Regions from separate parts of the Sinorhizobium sp. BG8 genome, predicted to be linked through region 2. Evidence: riboswitches for the same ligand, from Rfam matches in the RefSeq annotation. Region 2 holds a riboswitch; each other region holds the start of a gene.

Region 1 (7,557 bases), 140 kb from region 2:
ATTTGCGACACGGGCCGACGTTCCGGTCGTATTGGTCGGCGACATCGATCGCGGCGGCGTCATCGCGTCGCTGGTCGGCACGCATGCGATCCTTTCGCCCGAGGATCGCCGGATGATCACCGGCTACATGATCAACAAGTTCCGCGGCGACGTCACCCTCTTCGACGATGGCCTCTCCGAGATCCGGCGCTTTACCGGCTGGCCCTGCTTCGGCGTCGTGCCCTGGCTGAGGGAGGCGGGAAGGCTGCCCGCGGAGGACTCCGTCGTCCTCGAGCGATTGTCGAAAGGAACCGGGCGCGCGCTGAAGGTGGCCGTGCCTGTCCTGTCGCGGATCGCAAATTTCGACGATCTCGACCCTTTGAAGGCCGAACCGGATGTCGAGCTCATCTTCGTGCGTCCCGGCGAGCGACTGCCCGCCGATGCCGGGCTCGTCGTCCTTCCAGGATCGAAGTCGACCATTTCCGATCTCCTCGACTTCCGCGCCGAGGGATGGGACCGCGACCTCGACCAGCACATGCGGCGCGGTGGCCGTGTTCTCGGGATCTGCGGCGGCTACCAGATGCTCGGCCGGCGGGTGACGGATCCCCTCGGGACCGAAGGCAACGTCCGCGAGGTCGAGGGGCTCGGCCTTCTCGATGTCGAGACGGAGATGGCGCCGGAAAAGACGGTTCGCAACAGCCAGGCACGCTCCCTCCAGTACGACGTTCCGCTTTCGGGCTACGAGATCCACCTTGGCCATACGAGGGGAGCCGACTGCGCCCGGGCGTCGGTGTCAATCGACGGCCGGCCGGACGGAGCGATTTCACCTGATGGCAGGGTCGTCGGAACCTATCTGCACGGCATCCTGGCAAGCGACGCATACCGGGCGGCGCTCCTTGCTGAACTCGGCATCACCGGAGGGGCAGTCGACTACAGGAAGACCGTGGACGATGCGCTGAACGGCCTTGCCGGCGAACTGGAACGAGCGCTCGATCCGGACTGGCTCGACGGAATTCTTGGCACCAATTGATGCCTGCGGATGATTATGTGGCTGTCGCCGAACGTCATTGTCATGAGGCTTCTCACAAGGAAACCAAAGGCAATGGTTTGTTACCAGGGATACCAAAGTTGCGCCAGATTCCGGTGTCAAGCATCGCGTGCATCCGGCTTGGGCCAGCGCCCGGCGGCCGGTGAGTTTATTTGATTGCCATCGAAGGGAAGAACGATGACATCCGGACAGATTGGACGTTTTGCCAAAATCGGGCTTGCAGGCTTCGTCGGCCTGTCGCTGGTCGGGGCTCCCGCGTCCGCGGCCGATACGTCGGGCGCAACAAGCACGGTCGGAAGCGCCAGCAAGAAGTGGGAGACCGAATTCTCCCTCTGGCAAAAAGTGTCATCGGGTAGCGATCTGGCAGCCTATGAAGGTTATCTCGAAGCCTATCCGAAGGGTACTTTCGCTTCGATGGCGAGGCTGCGGATTGCCGAGCTGAAGGCTGCCCAGCAGGCCGCGGCCAAGAAGGCCGGGGCTGGGACCAGCGACGTGACGTCTGGTCAGGACGCATCCGGCGGTGCGGTCCAGTCGGAAGCGGAGCAGCGCAAACGCGCGGAAGAGGCTGCCGCCCAGAAGGCACGCGCCGAACAGGCTGCGACTGAAAAGGCACGGGCAGAAGCGGCGCGGGCCGAGCAGGCCGCTGCCGAGAAGGCTGCCGCGGCAGAAGCCGCTGCCGCCGAGGCGAAGTTGAAGGCGGAACAGGAAGCTGCGGAGAAGGCGCGCGCCGAACAGGCAGCCGCCGAAAAGGCAAGGGCCGAACAGGAAGCCGCTGCCGCCAAACTGAAAGCCGAACAGGAAGCCGCTGAAGCAAAGCTCAAGGCAGAGCGCGAAGCTGAAGAAAAGGCGAAAGCCGAGCAGGCGGCAGCCGAAAAGGCAAGAATTGAACGGGAAGCGGAGGCCGCTCGTCTCGCCGCCGAACGCGAAGCCGAGGAAAAGCTGAAGGCCGCCGAGGCGGAGGCCGAGAAACAGCGCTCCGAACAGGCCGCTGCCGAAAAGGTGAGGGCCGAGCAGGAGGCCGCCGAGGTGGCTGAAAAGGCGAAGGTGGAGCAGGAAGCGGCAGCCGTGCGTGCGCGGACAGAAGCCGCGGAGCGTGCAGCCGCTGCCGAAGAGGGCGTGAGGGCCGCGGCGGAAGAAGAAACACCTGCCGAGTCTGATAGCGTGACGAGCATACAGCAGTCCACCGCCGATGCAGAGGCTCCTGCCGAAGACGAACCGGCGATCGCAGGCGCGAACGCGGAATCCGATCAGATGAAGGCCGAGCAGGAGACTGCGGCAAAGGAGAAGGCCGCAGCCGAAAAGCAGGAGGCCAGACGCCTCGCCAAGATCGAGAACGACCGCTGGGAGAAGGCCGTTCTCGATGGAAAGCCCAAGGCCTTCGAGGCCTATCTCGAGACCTATCCGCAGGGTCGCTTCGCCGGAGAGGCACAACAGAGGCTGAGTGCTCTCGAACGGCGCAAAAACGATGGTGCGGAAGCGCAGGGTGACGACAGTGCCAATGATGTGATCGCGACCGCGCCGCTGCGCAAGCGTGAGACCGCACGGGCCTATGTCGACAGCCGGGAGGCTCATCTCTCTCCGGGTAATCGCGTGCAGGCGCAGCGCTGGCTGAGCCTTCTCGGGTTCGAGACCTATGGCGCGGACGGCGTCTTCGGGCCGCGCACGCGGTCGGCGATTGCGGGGTGGCAATCCTCCAACGGCTTTGCTGCTGACGGATATTTGAGCCGCAGGCAGTTCCGGGCACTTCGCGAATCGGCGCAGTTCGTCGCCCGGCGCAATACCTACAGGGAACCTCCTGCCTACGATCGCCGCTACGACGTCTACGAAGGTCCGGTCGACGGCTACTACGAGGGTCCTGTCGACGGCTACTATGACGGCCCAGCCTATGGCGGCAGTGTGATGGTCATTCCCGGGTACTGACGCTCGGGATGACGAGCGTGGTTCAGGCGCTATCGGCAAAGGCGGTGGCGCGCGGTGTCGATTGACTTCCGACCCACGCAGGCATAATCATCCAATCAATTGGATGGTTCTCCGATCCGGAAACGGAATGGAGAGTAAATGGGAATGTGAGAGGGTGGACCCATATCGGGCACTGCAATCACAGCCGACCCCGCGACTGTAGAGTGGCGAGGGATTTCCATCCGGCGTTTCGGAAAGGCGGCGCGGAGACATGGTGTCCCCGGGTTGGCCAAACCGGATCATCGGAAAAGCCACTGGGTGGCATTGTGATAAACCGGGCTGGACGCCTCTTTTTCTACGAATCGTCCGCCTTTCGCAATGCGATCACACCCGGGAAGGCGAGGAAGTCCCGCCGGTGCGTTCGCGCACCTGACGCCGCGAGCCAGGAGACCTGCCAACCAATGAAGGGCATGGTGCCCGATTGGGGGTTCTCCCCGTTGCCAGCACGGAGGTTGTCATGGCTGCGTCTACTACGTCTACCCTTTCTCTTTCTCTCAACGATCGTCTGCTCGCCGGTCTCGCCGCTCTTCTGATCGGTGGCTTCCTGGTGTTCGGGGCGGGGCTCGCCAATTCGTCTGTTCTGCACGACACGGCGCACGACACCCGTCACTCCTACGGCTTTCCCTGCCACTAAGGAGTTTCCATCATGATCGTCAAATATCTCCTGGCCGCTCTGGTGGCCGGGCTGTTCTCTGGCGTGCTGATGACGGCCGCCCAGGAGTTTCGCGTCGTTCCGCTGATCCTCCATGCCGAGGAATACGAGGGCAAGGAGCCTGCGCCCGCCGCGGGCGAAGTGCAGGAGCATTCGAGCCTGTCCCTGGGTGCGATCATCGGCGAAGCAGTCTCCTACTTCTCGCCGGTGACTCCCGCCTATGCGCATGAGGGCCACGAAGAAGAAGAGGGAGGCATCATGTTCGGCATGAGCCGCTTCTCCGGAACGCTTCTCGCCAATTTGGTGACGGGTGCCGGGTTTGCCCTGCTGCTCGCGGGCGTCAGCCTCGTAACCGGCAATGCAATCACCCTTTCGAACGGCGCGCTGTGGGGCGCGGGCGGCTGGCTTGCAGTCCATATGCTTCCGGCGATCGGACTGCCTCCTGAATTGCCGGGCTTCCCGGCCGCAGAACTTGCAGATCGGCAGGTCTGGTGGATTGCGACGGTCGTTCTTTCCGCCGTCGGCATCTATCTGCTGTGCCTCAAGAGCGGCCTTGTCGCGAAGATCGCCGGTGTCGTGCTCATCGCCGCGCCACAGGTCTATGGTGCACCGCAGCCGACCGACATCGCAAGTGCGGTACCGGCAGTCCTCGGAGCCGAGTTCGCAGTCGCCGCACTCGCCACGACGCTGTTCTTCTGGATCGTTCTCGGCCTGTCGCTTGGCCTTGCCAACGAGAAGATTGCGAAGGCAGCCTGATGACCAGCGTATCGCCCGGGGCCGTCCTGGTTCTGGGCGGTGCGCGTTCCGGCAAGTCGTCCTTTGCCGAGGGGTTGGTCCGTTCGAGCGGCCTTGCCATGCACTACATCGCGACGGGACGTGCCTGGGACGATGAGATGCGGACGCGGATCGATCAGCACCGGGCACGGCGCGGCCCCGACTGGGTCTCCCACGAGGAACCCCTCGAGCTGGCGGAGACCATCGCGACTGTTGCCGCACCTGATCGCGCCGTGCTCGTCGATTGCCTGACGCTCTGGGTGACGAACCTCATGCTCGACAATCGCGACGTCAGTGCGGCCTTTGCCGGACTTGCGTCGCAACTGCAACAGGCGCCCGGCCGCATCGTCTTCGTCTCGAACGAGGTCGGACTGGGGATCGTTCCGGAGAACCGCATGGCACGCGAATTCCGCGACCATGCAGGCCTGCTACATCAGATGGTGGCGTCGATGGCCACTGAAGTCTATTTTGTCGCGGCCGGATTGCCGCTGAAAATGAAGGGTTGAGCACAATGCTCCAGGAGAAGATTCCCGCAACCGTCATCACCGGCTTCCTTGGTGCGGGCAAGACGACGATGATCCGCAACCTGCTCCAGAACGCGGGCGGAAAGCGTATTGCGCTGATTATCAACGAATTCGGCGATCTCGGAATCGACGGCGACGTTCTCAAGGGTTGCGGCGCCGAGGCGTGCAGCGAGGACGACATCATCGAACTCACCAACGGTTGCATCTGCTGCACCGTCGCTGACGATTTCATTCCCACCATGTCGAAGCTGCTGGAGCGTGAAAACCGGCCGGACCACATCGTCATCGAGACCTCCGGTCTCGCCCTGCCGCAACCGCTCGTCGCCGCCTTCAACTGGCCGGAAATAAAGACCCAGGTAACGGTTGATGGAGTGATCACGGTGGTGGACAGCGCAGCCGTTGCCGCAGGCCGCTTCGCCGATGATCACGACAAGGTGGATGCAATTCGCGTCAACGACGAGAACCTCGACCATGAAAGCCCGATCGAGGAACTGTTCGAGGATCAGCTGACGGCCGCCGATCTGATCGTCCTCAACAAGACCGACCTGATCGATGCGGAAGGGCTCACGGCCGTGCGCAAGGAGGTTGCCTCCCGCACCGCGCGTCGCCCGACTCTCATCGAGGCACGGAACGGCGAGGTTGCCGCGGCCGTCCTGCTCGGTCTCGGCGTTGGAACCGAGGATGACATCGCCAACCGGAAATCCCACCACGAACTCGAGCACGAGGCAGGCGAGGAGCACAATCACGACGAATTCGACAGCTTTGTCGTCGAGCTCGGCCCGGTCTCCGATCCGGCTGCCTTCATCGATCGCCTGAAGGGCATCATCGCCGAGCATGACGTCCTGCGTCTCAAGGGGTTCGCCGATGTGCCCGGCAAGCCGATGCGCCTGCTGATCCAGGCCGTAGGCAGCCGCATCGACCAGTATTTCGAGCGCGCCTGGGCGACCGGCGAGGCACGCGGCACGCGGCTCGTCGTCATCGGTCTGCACGACATGGACGAGCAGGCCGTTCGCGCCGCCATCGCTGCGGCGGTCTGAGGCGGTCGTGGCCGCGTCGGCAAGAAGGTCTTCCGAAGCCCCTCCTGCAAGCGAGGGGCAGCACAGGGAAACCAAGGCTCGCATGCTTGCGGGAGCGGGATCATGCATCTTCTCCTAGCCCAGAAAGGCACAATCGCCGACGGAAGAGAGGCGATCGACCTCGGCCAGACGCCGGGAGATGTCCTGTTTCTGTCTGCAGCGGACACCGAGCTTGCTGCGATTGCCGCTGCGCACCGCGGGCGTGACGGCACGACGCGGTTGCGGCTCGCAAGCCTTGCGGCGCTCGCCCATCCGATGTCTGTCGACACCTATGTCGAGCGAACGGCACGGCACGCCCGGTTGATCATCGTGCGCGCCCTCGGCGGAGCGAGCTATTTCCGCTACGTGCTGGAAGCGTTGCACGCGGCCTCGGTCGCGCATGGCATTGCCATGGTCGCGCTTCCCGGCGACGACCGGCCCGACGACGGCCTTCTGCCGTTCAACCGCATCGACGGGGAGGATCGCGCGCGCCTTTGGGCCTATCTGAACCAGGGTGGCGCGGAGAATGCCGCGCGCTTCCTCGCCTATGCGGACGCTCTGGTTGGCGGAGACCCGAAGCCCGAGCCGGCTACGCCCCTTGAAAAGGCGGGGATCTGGTGGCCAGGCGAGGGCGTTGTGGGAATTGAACGGTGGCGTTCGCTCGCCGATCCGGAGGCAACGCGCCGCAAACCCGTCGGCGGATCTGTCGCTCCGGGCGACGGGCAAATCGGTGCCGCAGATCCGGCGCCCGCCACGGTCGCGCTGTGTTTCTACCGCGCCTATGTCCAGAGCGGGGAGACGCGTCCTGTCGAGATGCTGATCGAGGCGCTCGCGGACGAAGGCGTGCGCGCATTGCCGGTCTTCGTTTCCAGTCTGAAGGACCCGGATTCGATCGAGGTCGTGCGCGCGGCGTTCAAGACTGCACGTGTGGACGTGGTGCTGAACGCCACCAGCTTCGCGGTGTCTGCGCCGGGAGGCCAGCGCAAGCCGACAGTACTTGACGAGACCGGCGCAGTGGTGCTGCAAATCATTTTTTCCGGGTCGTCCCGCGACGCCTGGGAGAATTCCGGGCAGGGCCTGACGGCGCGCGATCTCGGAATGAACGTTTCCCTGCCAGAGGTCGACGGAAGAGTGCTTGCGCGGGCCGTTTCGTTCAAGGCTGCCGCCAGGTATGACGAAAGCGTGGAGGCAAACATCGTCGGGCTGGATCCCGTCGGGGATCGCATCCGCTTTGCGGTGGGGCTGGCGGTCAACTGGGCGCGCCTTCACCGGACCACACCCGATGCCCGCCGTATCGCCCTCGTCATGGCCAACTATCCGAACCGCGACGGGCGGCTCGGCAATGGCGTCGGCCTCGATACGCCCGCCGGGACGCTCGAAGTGCTGCGGGCGATGGCCTCGGCGGGCTATGCGGTTGCGGACCTGCCCCTCGATGGCGACGCGCTGATGGCCCACCTGATGGCCGGCCCGACCAATTCGGCGAGCGACGGTCGCGTGATCCGTGAAACGCTGTCCTTGAATCTTTACAAGGACTTCTTCGCGTCTCTTCCCGAATTGATTCAGGAA
Region 2 (7,557 bases):
AGTCGGCGCCGGGGGTGAAGATAACCAAGAAGAACTTCGGGCGCGACCGGCGCTATCCGATCACCAACCGGTTCCGCGACCGGTAGAAGGCGGGGTGGCATGCGCAGCTCGGTCGAGATCTATTCGCTCACAACGGGCAGCAGCCGCGTGGTGCTGCAGACGGACAGGCTGGTCGAGGCGCCCAACTATTCGCGGGACGGGCAGTTCCTGATCGTCAACGGCGATGGCCTTCTCTACCGCATTCCCGTCTCCGGGGGCGAGCTCGAGCGGATCGACACCGGCTTTGCCGTTACCTGCAACAACGACCATGGTCTGTCGCCGGACGGCGGGCTGCTTGCGATCACCGACAAGACGGAATTCGGCAAGGCCGCCATCTACGTTTTGCGGGCCGAAGGCGGAGCGCCGCGGCTCGTCACCCGAAATCTTCCCTCCTACTGGCACGGCTGGTCGCCGGACGGATCGACGCTCGCCTATTGCGGCATCCGAAACGACGTCTTCGATATCTACACGATCCCTGCCGATGGCGGCGAAGAGCGCCGGATGACGAACGGGGAGGGCCGGAACGACGGTCCCGACTGGTCGGCCGATGGTTCCTGGATCTATTTCAATTCGAGCCGCACCGGGCGCATGCAGATTTTCCGGGTCCGCCCGGACGGATCGGACGTGACGCGGATCACCGACAGTCTCTACGGGGACTGGTTCCCGCATCCTTCGCCCGACGGCAGGCATCTGCTGGTTCTGTCGTATGACGGTGACGTGTTCGATCATCCCCGCGACCTTGATGTGCGGCTCCGCCTGATGGATCCCGACGGCAACGACGCGCGCATCCTGTTCGAGCTCTTCGGCGGGCAGGGGAGCGTGAACGTGCCGAACTGGTCACCGGACGGTACTGCGTTCGCCTACGTGCGCTACGCCCGCCCGGCTTGAAGGATTCGCGCTAGCCTCAAAAAGCGGTGCTGAATTTAAGTCTTTGCTCACCAACGAATTTAAGCGAATTTTCCCGCCTTTCCCTCCATACCCCTGGGAATGAAGAATGCGTGGTGCGGCGCCGCGCAGAGACCGGGGTTTTTCATGGTCGAGGTTACCGGGAAGGCTGCACTTGCCCAGAGCGGCAGGATGAAGGGAATTATCGGAATGGCGGCGGTCTTCATCGTCGTGCTTTTCGCCTTCGCGAACTTCATCGTGCTCGACTATGCCGTGCGCAAGACGAACCAGTTCACCGGGGACATCGAGAAGAGGCTCGTCAGGAACGAGTTCAGCCACCAGATGGAGCAGGTCGTGCTCTATCAGAGTTCCATGTCCTTCTGGGACAGGAGCTACGAGGAACTGTCGAAGGGCTATTTCACCGACGACTTCATCCGCACCCACATGCGCGACTGGCTGTGGGCCGACTTCGGGTTCTCGTGGATGGTTTTCGTGCGGTCGGACGGCGAGACGGTCCTGTCGATGCATCAGGGCATCGTCGAGCGAAACAGCAAGGCGCGCAACCTGCTGCAATGGGTCAGCGACCTGACCGCCCGCGCCACAAGCGCCTACTATGCCGCGCTCATCCCCAGCGAAAGCGGCTGGCAGATCGCACGGGACGCAAGCCACCACAATTTCCTGTCGCCGGCCCTTCCCAACATTCACGTTGCGGGGCTGAGGATGATCGACGGCGCCATGAGCATCGTCGTGGTGCAGGCAGTGGTGCCGCGGTCGCTGATCATTCCGGCGGTCAGGAACGAACCCGTGCTGATGGTGACCGTGAAGCCGATTTCGGGAGAAATGCTCGAAAGCGCCTCGACCAGGCTCGGGCTCTCCGAACTGGGCTTCTCCGCGATCGTTGATCCCGACCCCGAACTGTTGCTTACGGCCGTCGGCGGGGACGACTACAACCCCATGGTCGCCTCGTGGCGGCCCACACGGCCCGGCACGCATGTGTGGGGCCTGGCGACCCCGCTGATCGGCGTCCTTGTCCTTGCCTTCATCGCTGTCATGACGTTCATCGCCCACGGATTCTCCAAGCTCGTGAAGGCGCTGCAGGAAAGCGAGGCGCGCCATTCGTACCTGGCGGTCCACGACCCACTGACGGGGCTCCAGAACCGTGCGGGGTTCGACAAGACCATCAGGAAGGCGCTCGGTACCACGCCGGGCAAGCCCTTTGCGATCTTCGCCATGGACCTCGACATGTTCAAGGCCGTCAACGACCGCCACGGCCATGCGGCCGGCGATGAGGTGCTGCGGACGGTCTCGGCGCGTTTCCGCGAGCGCATCGGAATGATGGGAACGGTCGCGCGCCTTGGCGGCGATGAGTTTGCCGTGTGGTTGCCTGGGGACATCGGGCGCGAGACGCTGCTGGCAATCGCCGAGGGGCTCGTGCGCGACGCACAGGTGCCGGTCGCCTTCGAGGGGCAGATGCTGTGTGTCGGAAGTAGTGCCGGGATTGCCTGCTATCCGGCGCACGGGCAGAGCGCCCACGAAATCGCGGTGACGGCCGATGCTGCGCTCTATGCGGCCAAGAATGCGGGCCGCAATCGGGCGATCCTTGCAGGGGCGGCCGAGCAGGCTGCGGCCAAGAGCGCAAGAGCCGCCTGAAAGCGCGTTGCGATTCTCCCGATTTGCCGCGGGTCTTCTCCCGAAGCAGGTGTCGACTTTCGAGAGACACTCACGAACCGACGCCTGCGGCGTCCGGATTGTCGCTTCTTACCCGCCGAAACGACATCCGGACGCCGCTTCCGAGGCTTGAGCCGGAATTGGACCCGTGTAGATATTCCGCCGTCAGGTGCCTGCCGAAAGGCGGGAGAATCGGGAATCCGGTGCGGTGCTTCGGTGCCAGGTCCGGAGCGCGCCCAGCGCTGTGACGGGGACGGCTGTACCGCATGAAGGGACTTGCTCCTTCATGGCACGCCACTGGTCTTTTGACCGGGAAGGCAGGTTCAGTCGGTCGATCCGAAGCCAGAAGACCGGCCGGACAATATGGACCGAACCCACGCGGACGGTGGGAGGTCGTGCATTGTTGGGGAGAAGACGATGCGACCTCATCCGGAGGACCAGATGGTCCGTGCGGGAGCCTTTTCGGCTGCCGACAGAAGTGCCGTCTATCGCGCGATCGAAACGCGGCGGGACGTGCGCGACCAGTTCCTGCCCGATCCGCTGCCTGACGACCTCTTGCGCCGCCTGCTTGGCGCTGCCCACAGCGCGCCGTCGGTGGGCTTCATGCAGCCGTGGAACTTCATTGTCGTTCGCAGCCGCGACGTGCTTGCCGAGGCCCACCGCGCCTTCGAGCGCGCCAACGCCGAGGCGGCCGCGATGTTCACCGGCAAGCAGCGCGACCGCTATCGGGCATTGAAGCTCGAGGGTATCCTGAAAGCACCGCTCAGCATCTGCGTCACCTGCGATACGACGCGCGGCGGCAAGGTCATCCTCGGCCGCACCCACAATCCGCGCATGGACGTCTATTCCACCGTGTGTGCGGTGCAGAACCTGTGGCTCGCGGCCCGTGTGGAAGGGATCGGGGTCGGATGGGTCAGTATCTTCAACGACGCCGACATCCGCTCGCTCCTCGGCATCCCGCCGCACGTCGAGATCGTCGCCTGGCTTTGCGTCGGGTATGTGAACGAGCTCTACCGGGAGCCGGAGCTTGCGGTGAAGGGCTGGCGCCAGCGCCTGCAACTCGATGAACTCATCTACGAGGATCGCTGGCAGGGGTAGAGCGTCCGGCGCTGCGGAAGATCAGTGTACGCCCGGCTCGGCGGGATTCCTGAGGTCGATGGCCGATTCGTTTTCGGGGAGGAAGGTCGGACCGACGGTCCTTACCTTTCGCGACGCGGGATCATAGGGGCGCTCGATGATTTCCTTCTTGGCCTCGGCGGGCTTCGGCACGGGTTTCGAGCGGATGGTGGTGACGGACCCCGTTCCCTCTTCCACGAGATGACCCGTGGCTGTCGCCTGGTCCTGGTTCCTGCCGGCAAGGGCGTTTTCCTGCTGGAGGACCTTGCGATAGTAGGCAGACAGGTCGCAGCCGCAGGACCCGGGCTTGGACAGATCCCGCGTCCGGTAGGCGAAGGCCGCAGGAAGCGTCGAGTAGGGCTTGCCGGTCACCGTCGAAACCATATCCCCTGATTCCGGTGAGGAAAGCGCGTGGTAGTAGAGTTCCGTCTCGGTTTCGGGGCACATCATCGCGCAGACCCTCTGGTCGCGACGGAAATCGAGCGGTGAGGCGCCGGTGGAAATCGGGAAGAAACCGCCGTCGCAGGTCCTGACACAGACAGTGCGCAGCCCGCCTTCGACCGACGGATCGCCGAAATGCCGCAATCCCGGGAAGGCCGCGCCCTCAGGCATGTCCTCCGTGGGGAGGGAGTCGTCCATCGGCATCGAAAGCGTGAGTTCCGGATCCGTATCGCCGAAGTCATCCGTGGCCGCTGTCGGCATGAAATCCCGGCCGGCGTCATTGCAGCCGTTGGAATCGAGTGCCGCGAGAAGCCGCCTGCGCACATTCTGGGTGCCACCCGAAATCGCATACTCGCGGCGCTTCTTGTCCAGGATCTGGAGGTTGCGCTCCATCCTTTCGACGGTCGAGACCAGCGCATCGCACTGATCGGCGTTCTCACCGCCGTAAACCGCCACGCTATCCGAACTGCAGCCGAGGCGACGCATGTCGCTCTTCACCTTCCTGAGCTCGATGTTCTGGCGGGCAACGGCACCGGCATAGCTGCGGACGTCATCACTGGCGGGAACGGCTTCCGGAACAGCCGAGAGGTGCGCGAGCAGCCGATCGCAGACGGGGGACGCAGCCGCGGTGCCGGCAGAAAGGCAAAGCGGCAGACCCATCGCGACAACGACCAGCAAGCGATAGCGCATGTTCACGGCTAAGTATCCCGGTGATTTTCGATTGTCCGACGGCCCCAAGCTGCAATCCACCGCGTGTGGCGACGATCATAAGATCTTGGCGGTGAAGAGCAATATGCTCCCGATTTTGTGATTAACGAACAACGCGGAGATCGAGGAATGGAAAAACTGGAGTTGACAATTCATGTTGATGGATGGCCGCAGAATTGATCTCTTTCGGGCTGTAGTGTAGCAGGAATGTCGAGCCCGAGATGCCTCGTCATCCGGCAGAAGGCGCCCCGAAGTGGCGCGGCATTCATTTGAACCATTGGCAGGTAGGCATGCGAATTTCTTCCGTCCTCATGAGCCCGCTCTACGCGCTGCAGCTTGCATCGGGCGCCAAATCCTTCGCCGACAATCCCATCATCGGCAGCAAGCGGCTGAACCGCATGGGACTGCACGAAAAGCGCGTCTCGATCGCGATGAAGATGGCGGACTGGCGCCGCAAGTCGCTGGCAGGGAGTGTATCGGCCGACCACCGCCGGCAATACGAAGAGAATGGCTTCGTCAAAATCGAGAACTTTCTGTCGCCGGAGGTTTTCGCGCAGGTCCAGAAGGAACTCGATACGAGCGATTTCGACCGCTTCGACATGTTGCAGGGCTCGACGGTAACGCGGCGCGCTCTGATCGACGACGCGGATCTGGAAAGCCGGCCGGGCTTCAAGGCGGCCCGCAACGATCCGCGGATCAAGAACCTGCTGCGCTACGTTTCCTCGCATGCCGGCGAACCGCTGCTTGTTGTCCAGGTGGTGATGGCCCTGCCGTCGGCGGTCACGCACTCGGGCGTCGACCCGCAAACCGCGCTGCACAGCGACACGTTCCAGCCGACCGCCAAGGCATGGCTGTTTCTGAAGGATGTTGGCGACGAGGACGGCCCGTTTTCGTATGTGCCCGGTTCGCACAAGGTCACCGATCAGCGGATGGCCTGGGAGCGGCGTATCAGCGAGAATTCGGATACGATCGAAAACAAGTATTCGGCGCGCGGTTCGTTGCGGATCATGCCCGACGAGCTGGGCGCACTCGGCTACGGCCAGCCGGTTAGGATGGTGGTGAAGGCGAACACGCTGATCGTCGCCGACACGCACGGTTTCCATGCCCGTTGCCCGAGCTACAAGACCACGACGCGGATCGAGATCTATGGATCGCTTCGCCGCAATCCCTTCCTGCCGTTCACCGGAATGCATGTTGCATCGCTTCCGGCCATCAGGACGCGCATGAATCGCCTGATCATCAACGCCATGGGACTGCGCGAGAGGCTGGGGCTGAAGGGTTCGCCCTGGAAGGCCGCCGGCGCCGGCAAGGCGGAAGAGTGGTCGGACAGGCTCCGAAACCTCTGAAGATTGCTCACCAAAATCGAAAGGCCGGACAGGTGATGTCCGGCCTTTTGCATTTTCTGATGCCGCAGACCGGCAAATTCGCTCTGCCTAAACCCGGTGTGCCCGGTCGCGCTCTGGCGAACTTACCGGACACAGTCGGCGGCGCCCCGCGCTAGGCGGGGAACGAAGCCTCGACCACGGCAAGTGCCGCCATGTTGACCACGCCGCGCGAGGTTACAGATGGCGACAGGATATGGGCCGGCATGGCGGTGCCGAGCAGGATCGGCCCGACGTGCAGACCGTCGGTCATCGTCTTGAGGACACCCAGCGTGATGTTGGCGGCATCGAGGTTCGGGAAGACGAGCAGGTTGGCCTCGCCTGAAAGGGTGCTGTTCGGCATGACGCGCTGGCGAAGCGACTCCGAGATGGCGGAATCACCATGCATTTCGCCGTCGACCTCTAGTTCCGGAGCCATTTCCCTGAGGATATCGAGAGCCCTGCGCATCTTCGAGGCGCTGACGGAATCGCGTGAGCCGAAGTTCGAGTGCGAGACGAGAGCGGCACGCGGCGTGATCCCGAAGCGGCGGATTTCCTGCGCCGCCATTATGGTCATCTCGGCGACTTCCTCGGCCGACGGGTCGAACGTGACGTAGGTATCGGTGAAGAAGGTCGCGCCGCGCTGGGAGATCAGGAGGCTGAGGCCGGAGAAGTCGATAACGCCCGCCTTCTTGCCGATGATCTGCGAGACATCGCGAAGGTGGCGGCTATAGCGTCCCTCGACGCCGCAGATCAGCGCGTCCGCATCCCCGCGTCGCACCGCGAGCGCGCCGATGACGGTCTGGTTCGTACGCACGATCGTGCGCGCGGCTTCCGGGATCACTCCCAGGCGGCCGACGAGGCCGAAGTACTCGTCGACATAGTCGCGGTAGCGCGGATCGTCTTCCGGGTTGACGACCTCGAAGTCGGTTCCCGGGCGAATGCGCAGGCCATAGCGTCTGAGGCGCGTCTCGATGATCTGGGGGCGTCCGATGAGGATCGGCTTGGCGGTCGCCTCTTCGAGAAGGACCTGGGCGGCACGAAGCACGCGCTCGTCCTCGCCCTCGGCGAAGATCACTCGCTTCTTCTCCGCCGCCTTCGCTGCCGCGAAGATAGGCTTCATGATGAAGCCGGAGCGGAACACGAAGCGGTTCAGCTGGTCCATATAGGCATCGAAATCCGTGATCGGACGCGCAGCGACGCCCGATTCAGCTGCTGCGCGCGCCACCGCGGGCGCAATGCGCAGGATGAGCCGCTGGTCGAACGGCGAGGGGATCAGGTAGTCGGGGCCGAAGACGGGCGTATCACCGGAATAGGCGCGTGCGGCGACGTCGGAGGG
Region 3 (7,557 bases), 1.4 Mb from region 2:
GAACGACCTTCGAGATAGCGGACGAAGTGGCGAACTCCGACGTCGACGCCCAGGCGGAGATGATCGAGCGGTACCTCGATCTCGAGGATCTCCAGGACCCCGAGAAAGTTCAGAAGCTGATCGTCCGCTTCTGCGTTCTCTATGATTCCGAGAACATGACGGACCAGTCCGGCGCGCTCACGCTGTTGTCGGGAACCAGCGGCAACATCAGCGCGGACACGCTGCTCTCGATGGCGCAACTCAAGACCGGCGGGCTCTGACCGCCGGCGCGCCCGCGGCTCAGTCCTGCTCTTTTTTGAACGCCGGGTTCATGTGCGCGGCAAGCCAGGCAAGATCGTCGGCATGGATAAGCCGCGCTTTGGCTTCCATGTCCCGGTAGCGCGAAAGCACCTGCTCCCCGAAAGGAGTGAGCGCCGCACCGCCGCCGCTCTTGCCGCCGTGTCTCGCGGCGATGACCGGCTCGTTGAACATCCGGTTTGTCTCGTCCGCGAGCAACCATGCGCGACGATAGGACATCCCGATCGCCGCTCCTGCTGCCCGGATCGACCCATGCTCGCGCACGAGTGACATGAGTTCGATCTTGCCGGGACCGAGCCGCGCGCCGGTCGCAAAGTCGAAACGCAGACTCGGCCAGGTAGTCTCATCCGTCATTGCGATGTTCCGATCACTTTGCCGGGGTTCATGATGCCGGCGGGATCGAAGCTGCGCTTGATCCTGCTCATCAGGTCTATCTCGATCGCGGGTCTGATCTCCGCCAGTTCGTCGCGCTTCAGCTGGCCGATCCCGTGTTCGGCGGAGATCGATCCGCCGTACTTCAGCACGATGCCGTGGACGATCGCGTTGAGCTCCCGCCAGCGGTCCAGGAACGCCTGCTTGTCGGCGCCGACGGGCTGCGAGATGTTGTAGTGGATGTTTCCGTCGCCCATGTGGCCGAAGGAGCAGATGCGCGCTCCCGGCATCGCCTTCATGACGGCTGCATCGGCCTCGTGCATGAAGGCCGGAATGCTGGAGACCGGCACGGAGACGTCGTGCTTGATCGAGCCGCCTTCAGGCTTCTGTGCCGGCGACATGCTCTCGCGCATGTGCCAGAGCGCTCTGCGCTGCTGCTCGCTTGCAGCTATCACCGCATTCTCCGCAAGCCCGCTTTCGATTGCGTCGTTGAGCAGCGCCTCGATCATGCGGGTGGCCGTCTCGGCGGAGTCGGAGGTCGAGATGTCGATCAGGGCATACCAGGCATGCTGCGTCGCGAGCGGATCGCGCACGCCCGGAATGTGGCGGGTGGTGAAATCGACGCCGATGCGCGGCATGAGCTCGAAGCCGGTCAGAGCGGTCCCGCAGAGGCTGGAGGCCTTGTCGAAGAGGCTGAGCGCGTCCTCGACCGTCTTCAGTCCCACGAAGCCCACTTCATGACCGAGCGGCCGGGGGAAAAGCTTCAGCACCGCACCGGTGATGATCCCGAGCGTGCCTTCCGCGCCGATGAAAAGGTCGCGCAGGTCATAGCCGGTGTTGTCCTTCTTCAGTCGGCGCAGGCCGTCCCAGATTTCACCGGTCGGCAGCACCACTTCCAGCCCGAGGCAGAGATGGCGCATGTTGCCGTAGGCAAGCACGGCCGTGCCCCCGGCATTGGTGGAGAGGTTGCCGCCGATCTCGCAGGAACCCTCCGAACCGAGCGACAGGGGGAAAAGCCGGTCGGCGCCCTCGGCGGCTTTCTGGATATCGGCGAGTATCACGCCCGCATCCGCCACCATCACATTGCCGACGGGATCGACGTCGCGGATGCGGTTGAGACGGGAAAGCGAAAGCACGACGTCCGAGCTGCCGTCACGCGGCACGCCCCCGCCCACGTGGCCGGTGTTGCCGCCCTGCGGCACGATCGCGGTACCCGTCTCGGTCGCGAGCTTCAGGATCGCGGAGACTTCCTCGACGCTGCCCGGCCTCAAGACGAGCGGGGAGGTCGGGTGATACATCCCCCGGCTCTCGACGAGATAGGGTGCGATGTCGGCCTGTTCCGTCAGCGCGTGGGACTGGCCGGTGATCGCAATGAAACGCTGGACGAGATCGGAGGGGAGGGTGGATGGCTTCATTGTTATTCCCTTGGTGCGGCGGCGCGTTGCAGCCGGTCGTTGATCGCCTCGCCAAGCCCGTCCATGGGGACCGGCGCGAAGGCAATTGCGGTCGCACCGCTGGCATCCGCCTTCTGCATGTAGCCGAAGAGGTTGGCAGCCGCCTCGCGGAGGTTGCCTGAGGGACTGAGATCGAGCACGATCGCCGCCTGCTCTTCGCCCGGAAGCGGCTTTCCTCCGAAGCGGATCAGCGCTTCTCCGGGACGCACGTCCTTGGCCATCAGGCGCACGCCGGCGCGCGGCGCGTAGTGGGATGCGAGCATTCCAGGTGCTTCGATCGCTGCCCCGGCAGTCTCCGGACGGAGCACCTTTTGGCCGGCGATCCGCTCGGCGTCGGCGATGTCGAGCCCGCCTGGCCGCAGCATCCGGATCTCGCCATCCTCCACTTTGAGGATGGTGGATTCGAGGCCGATCCCCGCCGCGCCCCCATCAAGCACCAGCTCGAGCTTGCCGCCGAGATCGGCTGCCACATGCGCGGCCGCGGTCGGGCTGATGCGGCCCGAGGTGTTCGCGCTCGGTGCGGCGAGGGGACGTCCGTAGGCGGCGAGCAGACGGCTCGCGAAGCCGGTCGGGACCCGGATCCCCACGGTGTCCAGTCCGGCACGCGCAAGCGGGTGGATCGAGCTGTCCGGTCGCACCGGCAGGACAAGCGTGAGAGGCCCCGGCCAGACCGCTTCGGCAAGGCGTCGCGACAGCGGATCGAAGATTGCATGTCGTTCCGCCATCGCGAGATCGGCCATGTGGCAGATAAGCGGGTTGAAACGCGGCCGTCCCTTCATTTCGTAGATGCGGCCGACGGCTTCCGGATTGGTTGCGTCGGCGGCCAGCCCGTAGACGGTTTCCGTCGGAATGGCGACAGGTTCGCCGCGCGCGAGCGTCTCTGTCGCGAGCTCTAGGGCCAGCTCGGGCTCCACGCGTGTATCGACGATCCTCGTCATCAGTCTCTGTTCCTGGCTTCCCGTTCCTTGCTCGACCGGTTCTTTACAGGTCTAGCGGGGCAGATGCCAAGAGGTCGGGGCCGAAGCGGGCCACAAGTAGGGAGGCCAGAAGGAATTCGCTAAAAATAGCAGGGGCATCTTAGAATAATCGAAAGGGGGGAGATGGTAGTCCTTGAAAAACACTGCCGGAACCTTGCTGATGGTCAACAAGAAAACCTCCACAAACGACATAGCGCTTCGCGTGGCGACTGCCATGCAGCAGATGGGCATCGACGGATTGCCCCGCAATTACGAACTCGTCTACGAGGCTTACGCCGGATCCAACCCGGATCTCGTCCGCGATTTTATTGGGCTCGGTAAGTTCAAGACCCAGGCCGCGCTCGACGAGCTCGGCCGCAAATACCTGCCGCATCATCATGAGACCGGCGTTCTCCAGCGTTCCGCCGGGGCCGTTCGCAACGAGATGAGCAACTTCATGCTGCTACTGAAACAGGAGAAGTCCTCGCTCAGCGACTATGGCCGCATCATCGGCGAAGCCGAGCGCGCCTTCCACGATGGAGAGGAATGGAACAGCGCGACGCTGGGAAGCTCGATCGAGGCCCTGCGACGGGCGACGGAGCAGCAGGTTTCGCGCAATGCCGCCATGGCGGAAAGCGTCACGGAACAGACCAACGTTGTAAGCGGGCTCGAGCAGGAACTCGCCGCATTCGAGGCGACCAAGTTCGCGGATCCCTTGACCGGGCTGGGGAACAGGCGTGCCTTCAACAAGGCGCTCGCCAAGGTCTATTCCAATCCGGAGATGCCGCTCCTCTGTGGCGTGATCGTTGCGGATGTCGATGCCGGGCGTCGCTTCTCGCCGCAGCAGATCGCGGTTCTTTCCGACCATATCGCCCGCTACACCGGCGAAGCTCTGAGGCCCGCGTTTCCGGCGAGCGATCTCGCCGTCCGCTTCGATGGCCTGCGTTTCGGCTTCCTCTTCTATACCTCGGAAGAGACGGAAATCCTGAGGATGATGTCGCTGATCTCCGGCGCAATGCGCATGGCGACGCTGCGCCACCCGCAGACCGGGCGGGCGCTGGGCTCGCTCACGCTGTCAGCGGGCCTCTGCATGTCCAATCTTGCGGGCAATTCCTTCGATCTCGTCAGCGCCGCCGAAAAGGCACTCGCGATCGCGCGCGATGAGGGAGGCGATCGCGTGGTCGTCTACAAGGATAGCGACGAAGGACAGTCGGGCAAGGAATGGATGATCTACCGGGCCTCGTGAGCCCGGATACATCCTTGCCGGCCAAAAGTTCAAAGCGTGCGGATGATCTTGCGCAGTTCCTCGTTGCGCGCGCCGAGCATCAGGACATTCTTCATGGCGATCCGGGGGTCGGGCGTGCGGAAGATGACGCCGTTGCCGCGGACCTTCTTGTTGATTTCCAGGCGGCCTTCCTGCTCGCTCGGATTGATCGCAACGGCAAAGTACATGCGCCCGTGCTGGTCGCTGATCTTCTGGAAGAAGCTGTCGCCTTCGCCGATCTCCGAAAAGAAGTTGGCCATGTAGAAGGCCCACTGCACGTTCTCGAACTGCGCGAAGGTCGAATTGGCGACCGTGATGTGACAGTAGCCGAGGTGCGGGGTGGCCAGCAGCGTGCGATGGAAGATCAGCTTCGGAAAGCGGATCGAACGGTGGAAGCCGTTGATGCGGTCATGCGTGACCTCGCCCGCCCTCTCGAGCTTGCGGCCCGTGCGAATGGCGACCTCTTCATAGCTGAGGTAGCGTTTCTCGACCTCGTTCCAGCTCTCCTTGCGCCGGTCGATACGTCCGGTGCGCAGGAATTCCGTATGTGACGCGGACGGGGGTGCCGAGCGCTTGTAGGCCACGGCATCGTAGTATTTGAACTTCTTCATGGGCTGCACGCGGGCGCTGCTCCCTCTACGCACTTGCTGAGGCCATCCTATGCAGGGATGGTTAACCAATACTTCCTTACATACCCGCCCGAAATTGCGCCGGGCTTGCTATCGCGGAAATCGCGCGAGGGGCGGGGAGGTGTGTCGTAAAAAGGATACCGCGAGAAATAGTGAGCATTTGCACAAATAAAGGTCAGTAAATCTGACATTTCTCTGTAGCCTGCTGTTTAAGCAGCCGAAATATGCATCAACGTTTCTGTGCGCTCTTTTCGACTTGTCGTGAAGTCCGAATTCGATGTCGTAATCCGGCATGGGCGGGCGGCCTGCGTCGTCGTAGGTTCCGCTTGTCAGGGTGCCGCCTCTTAGGGAAGGCGGAGAATTGGGAAGCCGGTTGAATTCCGGCGCTGCCCCGCAACGGTGATGGAGCCAATCACGGCAAAGGGCCACTGGATGAGAATCCGGGAAGGCGCCGTGTGGTCCGAAAAGGACAACTCCGAAGCCCGGAAACCAGCCATGACAACAGATAACCGAGTTGGCTGCGGCGGGCGGCCAGGATGCGGACCTGCATGTTCATGGCCGGCATTGCCGGATGCCTGAGGCTGGTTCCTTCCCTCCCGTCCGGTCGAGACCAGAGAGCTTAAGGAACCGGCAATGGATATTCGCAGCGACGTGCTTCGCAGACTAAGGAACAGGCGCGAAGGATACAGCCTCGATCAGGCCTTCTACATCGATCCCGATTTCTACAAGCTCGATCTTGAGACGATCTGGTACCGCGACTGGCTGTTCATCGGCCACGATTGCGAAATTCCGCGGGCGGGAAACTACTTCACGGTGCAGGTCGGCGATTATCCGGTTGTCATAACGCGCGACCGCCAGGGCACGGTGCGGGCTCTCCACAACTCCTGTCGTCACCGCGGTTCTCGCGTCTGCACCCAGAACAAGGGTGCCTCTGCGAAGCTCGTCTGTCCCTACCACCAGTGGACCTATGAACTCGACGGTCGCCTGCTCTTTGCCCGGCACATGCCGGAAGACTTCGATCCTTCCGCCCATAGCCTGAAGCCGATCCATTGCGAGACCGTAGGCGGTTACATCTTCATCTGCCTCGCCGACAAGGCGCCCGATTTCGCCCCCTTCCGCGCACTGGTCGAGCCGTATCTCGCAAAGCACCGCCTCGGCGAGACCAAGGTCGCCTTCGAAAGCACGATCATCGAGAAGGGCAACTGGAAGCTCGTCTGGGAAAACAACCGCGAGTGCTATCATTGTGCTGCCAACCACCCGGAACTCTGCCGCACCTATCCCGAAGCACCGAGCGCGACCGGCGTGCAGGGAGCGAAGGACGATCCTGTTATCGCCGAGCACTGGGCGAAATGCGAGGCGGCGGGCCTGCCGAGCGAGTTCCGCATGGATGCGACCGGCCAGTTCCGCGCCGCACGCATGCCGCTGATCGCCGATGCGGAAAGCTACACCATGTCCGGCCAGCGCGCCGTCAGGAAGCAGCTCTCGGCGGATGTGAGCGCAAGCCACATCGGCACGCTTCTTCTCTTCCACTATCCGACGACCTGGAACCACGTGCTGGCCGATCACGCCATCACCTTCCGCGTGCTGCCGCTCGGCCCCGAACTGACGCAGGTCACGACCAAGTGGCTGGTTAACAAGGATGCCGTCGAGGGCGTGGACTACACGCTCGAGGAACTCACCCACGTCTGGACGGAAACCAACGACCAGGACCGCCAGATTGTCGAGGAAAACGCCTTCGGCATTCGCTCGCCGGCCTACGAACCCGGTCCCTACTCGCCGGCGGACGAGGGCGGCGTGATGCAGTTCGTCGAGTGGTATTGCAACTTCATGCAGGAGCGGCTCCAGGGCGAGGCCCATCCGCTGATAAGGGTGGCCTGATATGACGATCGCCAGCAGCTTCCGGCATTTCGACGAACTGCAGCCATGGAACGACCGCCAGCATCTGCTGGAATGCACGGCCGTGACCGTGGAAGCCCCGGACGTGATGACATTCAGTTTCCGCTCAGACAAGGCGAACTGGTTCCGCTACCTGCCGGGCCAGTTCGTGACGCTGGAGCTGCCGGTGACGCCCGAAGACCCGGTGATGCGCACCTACACGCTGTCCTCCACGCCGTCGCGGCCCTTCTCCGTGGCGGTGACGGTCAAGGCACAGGCGAACAGCATCGGGACGCGCTGGATGTTCGATCACCTGAAGCCGGGAATGTCGCTGAAGGCCTTCGGGCCGCTCGGCGACTTCTCCTTCGTCCGCCATCCCGGTGAAAAATACCTGTTCATCTCCGCCGGTTCCGGCGTGACGCCGATGATGTCGATGACGCGGTGGATGTCGGATTGCGCACCGCAGAGCGATGTCGCCTTCCTTTCCTGCGCTCGCTCGCCCTCTGATCTCCTCTTCCGAAGCGAGCTCGAATGCCTTGCCGCGCAGATGCCCAATCTCGCCCTCGGCTTCGTCGTCGAGGGGCACAATCCGCGTGATGGATGGCATGGCCTGCGCGGACGCATCGACGTTGCCAAGCTCTCGCTGCTTGCTCCCGATTTCAGGGACCGCACCGTCTTCTGTTGCGGTCCCGAACCGTTCATGCGCGGCG

The links. A riboswitch is a leader RNA that binds a small molecule or an ion and turns the genes downstream of it on or off. The one in region 2 is predicted to bind cobalamin.
Region 1: it holds a riboswitch for cobalamin, as region 2 does, so the genes downstream of both, F3Y30_RS15620 (CbtB-domain containing protein) here and bluB (5,6-dimethylbenzimidazole synthase) in region 2, are expected to answer to the same signal.
Region 3: it holds a riboswitch for cobalamin, as region 2 does, so the genes downstream of both, F3Y30_RS08180 (aromatic ring-hydroxylating dioxygenase subunit alpha) here and bluB (5,6-dimethylbenzimidazole synthase) in region 2, are expected to answer to the same signal.

Annotation. Positions count from the first base shown of each region.
Region 1 is NZ_CP044011.1:3,305,881-3,313,437, reverse strand. It holds gene F3Y30_RS15630 (cobyric acid synthase) at 1-1,009, shown strand, start outside; gene F3Y30_RS15625 (peptidoglycan-binding protein) at 1,205-2,947, shown strand; cobalamin riboswitch at 3,035-3,400, shown strand; gene F3Y30_RS15620 (CbtB-domain containing protein) at 3,444-3,620, shown strand; gene F3Y30_RS15615 (CbtA family protein) at 3,633-4,394, shown strand; gene cobU (bifunctional adenosylcobinamide kinase/adenosylcobinamide-phosphate guanylyltransferase) at 4,394-4,918, shown strand; gene cobW (cobalamin biosynthesis protein CobW) at 4,924-5,973, shown strand; gene cobN (cobaltochelatase subunit CobN) at 6,076-7,557, shown strand, end outside.
Region 2 is NZ_CP044011.1:3,168,586-3,176,142, reverse strand. It holds gene F3Y30_RS15010 (NAD+ synthase) at 1-86, shown strand, start outside; gene F3Y30_RS15005 (PD40 domain-containing protein) at 100-927, shown strand; gene F3Y30_RS15000 (diguanylate cyclase) at 1,072-2,574, shown strand; cobalamin riboswitch at 2,743-2,966, shown strand; gene bluB (5,6-dimethylbenzimidazole synthase) at 3,010-3,690, shown strand; gene F3Y30_RS14990 (DUF2865 domain-containing protein) at 3,712-4,839, opposite strand; gene F3Y30_RS14985 (phytanoyl-CoA dioxygenase family protein) at 5,148-6,203, shown strand; gene F3Y30_RS14980 (NADP-dependent malic enzyme) at 6,355-7,557, opposite strand, start outside.
Region 3 is NZ_CP044011.1:1,766,272-1,773,828, forward strand. It holds gene F3Y30_RS08150 (DUF1217 domain-containing protein) at 1-260, shown strand, start outside; gene F3Y30_RS08155 (winged helix-turn-helix domain-containing protein) at 280-651, opposite strand; gene F3Y30_RS08160 (FAD-binding oxidoreductase) at 648-2,084, opposite strand; gene F3Y30_RS08165 (L-threonylcarbamoyladenylate synthase) at 2,087-3,061, opposite strand; gene F3Y30_RS08170 (diguanylate cyclase) at 3,234-4,325, shown strand; gene F3Y30_RS08175 (DUF6656 family protein) at 4,355-4,954, opposite strand; cobalamin riboswitch at 5,288-5,485, shown strand; gene F3Y30_RS08180 (aromatic ring-hydroxylating dioxygenase subunit alpha) at 5,606-6,850, shown strand; gene F3Y30_RS08185 (hybrid-cluster NAD(P)-dependent oxidoreductase) at 6,852-7,557, shown strand, end outside.